Streptomyces hawaiiensis: one gene and its partner. The protein of the gene in region 1 interacts with the protein of each later gene in a pairwise test. Links are inferred from orthologs where the notes say so. Each region holds a gene or a part of one and is shown in the gene's direction. Other genes may lie near its edges.

The links.
Region 2: the proteins of paaC (region 1) and CEB94_RS30095 interact in binary tests that used the Escherichia coli proteins (3 or more experiments, as listed by UniProt). The link is inferred for Streptomyces hawaiiensis from one-to-one orthologs.

What each region holds. Positions count from the first base shown.
Region 1 is NZ_CP021978.1:802,074-805,123, reverse strand. The notes cover bases 1-2,735. They hold paaC (1,2-phenylacetyl-CoA epoxidase subunit PaaC), read left to right. Parts: upstream 1-821; coding sequence 822-1,649; downstream 1,650-2,735. Other genes in these bases: paaD (1,2-phenylacetyl-CoA epoxidase subunit PaaD), read left to right, coding at 1,643-2,158; paaB (1,2-phenylacetyl-CoA epoxidase subunit PaaB), read left to right, coding at 518-811; paaA (1,2-phenylacetyl-CoA epoxidase subunit PaaA), read left to right, coding at 1-521. UniProt on the Escherichia coli protein: Component of 1,2-phenylacetyl-CoA epoxidase multicomponent enzyme system which catalyzes the reduction of phenylacetyl-CoA (PA-CoA) to form 1,2-epoxyphenylacetyl-CoA. The subunit C may be essential for structural integrity of the alpha subunit.
Region 2 is NZ_CP021978.1:6,523,244-6,526,557, reverse strand. Bases 214-3,212 are described here. They hold CEB94_RS30095 (response regulator), read left to right. Parts: upstream 214-1,372; coding sequence 1,373-2,053; downstream 2,054-3,212. Other genes in these bases: CEB94_RS30090 (solute symporter family protein), read right to left, coding at 2,120-3,212; CEB94_RS30100 (sensor histidine kinase), read left to right, coding at 214-1,376. Also shown: more of CEB94_RS30100, read left to right, coding at 1-213; more of CEB94_RS30090, read right to left, coding at 3,213-3,314. UniProt on the Escherichia coli protein: Member of the two-component regulatory system DpiA/DpiB, which is essential for expression of citrate-specific fermentation genes and genes involved in plasmid inheritance.

The sequences.
Region 1 (3,050 bases):
ACGGGCCGTACGCACGCGCCATGGTGCGGATCTGCAAGGAGGAGTCGTTCCACCAGCGGCAGGGCTACGAGCTGCTGATGACCATGATGCGCGGCACCCCGGAGCAGCGCGAGATGGTGCAGGACGCGGTGAACCGCTGGTGGTGGCCGTCGCTGATGATGTTCGGCCCGCCCGACGACGCCTCGCCCAACTCGGCGCGGTCCATGGCCTGGAAGATCAAGCGGCACAGCAACGACGAACTGCGCCGGCGCTTCGTCGACATGACCGTCCCGCAGGCCGAGAAGCTCGGCGTTACGCTCCCCGACCCGGAGCTGCGCTGGAACGAGGAGCGGGGCCACCACGACTTCGGCACGCCCGACTGGGACGAGCTGATGCGGGTCATCAAGGGCGACGGCCCGTGCAACGACCAGCGGATGCAACGGCGCCGCACGGCTCACGAGGAGGGCTCCTGGGTGCGCGAGGCGGCCACCGCCCACGCGGCCAAGCAGGCGGCCCGCGAGCGGAAGGGAGCGGTGGCATGACCGCCGACAAGCAGGACTGGCCGCTGTACGAGGTGTTCGTGCGCGGCAAGCGCGGGCTGAACCACGTCCACGTGGGCTCGCTGCACGCCGCCGACGACCGCATGGCGCTCACCCACGCCCGCGACCTGTACACCCGGCGCAACGAGGGCGTCTCGATCTGGGTCGTGCGCTCCGAGCACATCGCCGCCTCCACCCGCGACGAGAAGGACCCCTTCTTCGAGCCCAGCGCCGACAAGGTCTACCGGCACCCGACCTTCTACGACATCCCCGACGACGTCCCCCACATCTGAAGGACAGGGCATGAGCGACGACCACGTCTACATGACCCTCGCCGAGGGACACGAGGACGACACCCGCTGGGCCTACGGCACCGGCTTCGAGGACCCCCTGCACGGCGTGGACACCGCCCTACCCGAGGGTGTGGACGCCGGTGAACTGGCCGCCCTCTGCGTGACCTTGGCCGACGACGCCTTGGTCGCCGCCCAGCGGCTCGCCGAGTGGACCACCCGCGCCCCCGAGCTGGAGGAGGAGGTGGCGCTGGCCAACATCGGGCTCGACCTGCTCGGCCAGGCCCGTCTGCTCTACTCCCGCGCGGGCCAGGTCGACGGCACCGGCCGCGGCGAGGACGCCTACGCCTACTTCCGTGACGCCGGCGACTTCCGCAACGTACGCCTGGCCGAACTCCCCAATGGCGACTTCGCGTTCACCATCGTGCGGCTGCTGGTGTTCGCCGGCTGGCGCCTCGCGCACTTCGAGCGGCTCACCGCACACGGAGACCCGGTGCTCGCGGCGATCGCCGCCAAGGGCGTGAAGGAGCTGGCGTACCACCGCCAGTACGCGGCCGAGTGGGCCGTGCGCCTCGGCGACGGCACCGAGGAGTCGCACCGCCGGATGCGCAAGGCGCAGGAACAGGTGGCGCCCTACCTGGGCGAGCTGTTCACGGCGTACGACGTCCGCGACGAGGTCGTCGCCGTCCTGCGCCAGGTCACCGAGGCGGCCGGGCTGCCCATGCCCGTCTACCGCCCGCTGCCCGGCTCGGGCCGCGCAGGCGAGCACACCGAGCATCTCGCCCCGCTGCTGGCCGAGTTGCAGGGTGTGGCCCGCGCCCACCCGGAGGCGTCATGGTGACGGCACTCCCGGACGCGCGACGGGCCCGGCGCATCGCCGAGCAGGTGCCCGACCCCGAACTGCCCATGCTCACGCTGGCCGACCTCGGAGTGCTGCGCGAGGTGTCGCTGACCCCGGAGGGAACGGTGGTCGCGAGCCTGACCCCGACCTACTCGGGCTGCCCGGCGATGGCGGAGATGCGTGCCGGCGTGGCCGCCCGGCTGCGCGAGGCGGGGTACGCGCGCGTGGAGATCCGCACGGTCCTCGACCCGCCGTGGAGCAGTGACTGGATCACGGCGGCCGGCCGGCGCAAGCTCGCCGAGCACGGCATCGCCCCGCCCGGCGCCGCACCGGCGCGCGCCACCGGCCCGGTCCCGCTCGTGCTGTCGCCGGCCCGACGCTCGGTGCCCTGCCCCCGCTGCGGTCACCCCGACACCGAGGAGACCTCCCGCTTCGGCGCCACGTCCTGCAAGTCCCTGTGGCGCTGCCTCGCCTGCCGCGAGCCGTTCGAGTACCTCAAGGAGATCTGATGGAGGACCTGATGGAGCCGGCCCCCGCCCCGGCGGCACGCCCGAGTGCCCGCCGACGTCCGGTCTTCCACCCCCTGCGGGTCGCCGCCGTGCAGCCGCTGTGCGAGGACGCGGCAGCTGTGAGCTTCGACATCCCGGCCGAGCTGGCCGAGGAGTTCACCTTCGCGCCCGGCCAGTCGCTCACCCTGCGCCGTGACATCGACGGCCGGGACGAGCGCCGCTCGTACTCGATCTGCGCACCCGCCGGCACAGCGCCGCGCATCGGCGTCCGGGTCGTGCCGGGCGGCCTGTTCTCCTCCTGGCTGGTGCACGACGTACGCCCCGGCGACACCGTCGAGGTGATGGCACCCACCGGCGCCTTCACGCCCGACCTCACCACCCACGGCCACCACGTCCTGATCGCCGCCGGTTCCGGCATCACGCCCATGGTCTCCATCGCCGAGTCCGTCCTGGCCGCCGACTCCCGCTCGCGCGTCACCCTCCTCTACGGCAACCGCCGCACCGGCACGGTGATGTTCGCCGACGAACTCGCCGACCTGAAGGACCTCTACCCCACGCGGTTCCAGCTCGCCCACGTCCTCTCCCGCGAGCCCCGCGAGGCCGAGGTGCTCTCCGGCCGCCTCGACGCCGAGCGGCTCTCCGCCCTCGTCGACGCGCTGGTCGGCGTGGAGTTTGCCGACCACTGGTGGCTGTGCGGCCCGCACGGCATGGTCCGCGCCGCCCAGCAGGTCCTGACCGGCCTCGGCGTGCCCGCCGACCGCGTCCACCAGGAACTCTTCTACGCCGACGACGAGCCCGTCCGCGAGGTCCACCACACCGAGACGGGCCCCACCGGCCCGGTCAGCCAGGTCACCGTCACCCTCGACGGCCGCTCCACCACGTCCCCCTGTCC
Region 2 (3,314 bases), 5.7 Mb from region 1 along the record:
TCGTGGTGATGGACTGGCGGGGCGTGCGCTGGTCGCACACGGACCCGAAGCAGATCGGCGGCATCGTCTCGACCGACCCCGGCCAGGCCTTGGCCGGCAAGGAGATCATGGAGATCGACAGCGGCACCCTGGGCCGCTCCGCCCGGGGCAAGGTGCCGCTGCGCGACAGCGACGGCACCGTCGTCGGCGCCGTCTCGGTCGGCATCGCCTACGACAGCGTCCGTGCCCGCCTGATCCACGCGATCCCGGGGCTGCTCGCGTACGCCGGCGGTGCCCTGGCCGTGGGCGCGCTGGCCGCGTGGCTCATCTCCCGGCGGGTCCATCGGCAGACGAGGGACCTGGCCTTCTCGGACATCGCGGCGCTTCTGTCGGAACGCGAGGCGATGCTGCACGGCATCCGGGAGGGCGTCGTCGCCCTGGACCGCACCGGCCGCATCCGCCTCGTGAACGACGAAGCACAGCGCCTGCTGGGCCTGAGGGAAACGGTGGTAGGCCGTACGCCCGACGAGGCGCTCGGCGCGGGCCGTACGGCCGATGTTCTCGCCGGACGCGTCACCGGCACGGATCTGCTCACCGTGCGCGGCCAGCGGGTACTGGTCGCCAACCGTATGCCCACAGACGACGGCGGTGCCGTGGCCACCCTGCGCGACCGCACCGAGCTGGAGCAGCTGGGCCGCGAACTGGACTCCACCCACGGTCTGATCGACGCCCTGCGCGCCCAGGACCACGAGCACGCCAACCGGATGCACACGCTTCTGGGACTGCTCGAACTGGAGATGTACGACGACGCCGTCGAGTTCGTCGGCGAGGTGGTCGGCGATCACCGGGCCACCGCGGAACAGGTCACCGAGCGGATCGAGGACCCGCTGCTCGCCGCCCTCCTGGTCGGCAAGGCGACCGTCGCGGCCGAGCGGGGCGTCGTCCTGTGGGTGTCGGACCGGACCCGGCTGCCCGACCGGCTGGTCGACCCGCAGGGGCTCGTCACCGTCGTGGGGAACCTGGTGGACAACGCCCTCGACGCCGTCGCCGGCAAGCCGCACGCGCGCGTGGAGGTCGAACTGCGCGCCAAGGGGCGTACGGCGATCCTCAGGGTGCGCGACACCGGGCCGGGGATCCCGCCGCAGCACAGGGAGTTGATCTTCACGACGGGATGGTCTACGAAGAAGCCGCCGGCTCACCGCGAGCGGGGTATCGGACTTTCCCTGGTGCGCAGGCTGGCGGAGCGGCAGGGTGGCAGCGCGACCGTCGGCGAGGCGCACGGCGGGGGCGCGGAGTTCACCGTCGTCCTGCCCGAGGCGCTGGCCGAGCCGGATCCCCAACCGGCCGCACTGACCGTGCCGTCAGCTCCGCAGACCGTCGAGGAGGAGTCGAGATGATCGAGGTCCTGGTCGTGGACGACGACATGAGGGTCGCGCGGGTCAACGCCGCCTACGTCGAGAAGGTGCCGGGCTTCCATGTCGCCGGAGAGGCCCACAGCGCCACGGAGGCGCTGCACCGACTGGAGACGCTGCCCCGGCTGGACCTCGTGCTCCTGGACCACTACCTCCCGGACGCGACGGGGCTCGCGGTCGTCCAGGAGATGCGGCGGCGCGGTGACCAGACCGACGTGATCATGGTGACGGCGGCCCGGGACGTCTCCACCGTGCAGGCGGCGATGCGGCACGGCGCGCTGCAGTACCTGGTCAAACCGTTCGCCTTCGCCGGCCTGCGCGCCAAGCTGGAGGCCTACGCGGAGCTGCGCCGCACCCTGGACGGTGGCGGAGAGGCGGAACAGGCCGAGGTGGACCGCATCTTCGGGGCCCTGTCGGCGCCGTCCGAGCCCGACCTGCCCAAAGGGCACTCCCCCACCACCGCGGAGCTGGTCCGCCAGTCCCTGATGCACGCGGACGGGCCCCTGTCCGCCCAGGAGATCGCCGAGCGCACCGGGGTGAGCCGCCAGACCGCCCAGCGCTATCTGAAGCTCCTGGAGCGCACGGGACGGGCAAGACTGACCCTCAAGTACGGCGACGCGGGCCGCCCGGAACACCGTTACGTGTGGGCGACCCGCGGCTAGGACGTCCGCCTGCCGTGCTTCCGCGCGAACTCGGTGATGACTGCCACGGCAACGAAGGCAGCAGCCCTACGCCGCTCCCGCCCCGGTCAGCGACCGCACCTCGGTCTCCGCGTGCTTGGCCTCGTCAGGGACCTCCGTCGAGGTGAGCGTGCCCAGCCAACCCGCGAGGAAGCCCAGAGGGATCGAGACCAGACCCGGGTTCTGCAGGGGGAAGTACTGGAAGTCGATGCCCGGGAACAGCGAGTCCGGGCTGCCCGAGACGACCGGTGACAGCACCACGAGCACCACGGCCGGGGCCAGGCCGCCGTAGACGGCCCACACGGCGCCCCGAGTGGTGAAGCCGCGCCAGAACAGGGAGTAGAGCAGCACCGGCAGGTTCGCCGACGCGGCGACGGCGAAGGCCAGGCCCACCAGGAACGCCACGTTGAGGTCCCGCGCCAGCAGACCGAGGGCGATCGCCACCACGCCGACGCCGACGGCCGCGACACGGGCCACCGCCACCTCGCTGCGCGGCCTCCTGCCCCGGCGCCGCACAGACGCGTACAGGTCGTGGGCCACGGACGCCGAGGACGCGAGCGTGATGCCGGCGACCACGGCGAGGATCGTGGCGAAGGCGACCGCGGCGACGATCGCGAAGAGGACCGTCCCGCCGGTGGATCCCGCCCCACCGCCCAGATCGAGCGCCAGCAGCGGAACCGCCGTGTTCCCCGCCGCGTTCGACCCGCGCACCGCCTCCGGGCCCAGGACGGCGGCCGCACCGAATCCGAGCACGATCGTCATGAGGTAGAAGCCACCGATGAGCCCGACGGCCCAGACGACCGAGCGGCGGGCGGCGCGCGCGGTGGGCACGGTGTAGAAGCGCGACAGGATGTGCGGCAGCCCCGCCGTGCCCAGCACCAGAGCCAGCCCCAGACTGATGAAGTCGAAGCGGGCGGTCCAGTCCCCGCCGTACTTCAGCCCCGGCGCCAGAAACGCCTCCCCGTGCCCGCTGCGCTCGGCCGCCGTGAGCAGCAGCCGGTTCAGGTCGCCGTGAAAGCGCATCAGGACGAGCACCGTCAGCGCGATGGTGCCGCCGAGAAGCAGAACGGCCTTGACGATCTGGATCCACGTGGTCGCGCGCATCCCTCCCAACGACACATAGACCACCATGAGTGCGCCCACGCCGATGACGGTCCAGGCCCGCGCGGCGTCGCTCGTGCCCCCGAGCAGCAGCGCCACCAGGCTGCCCGCGCCGACCATCTGTGCCACCAGGTACAGAACA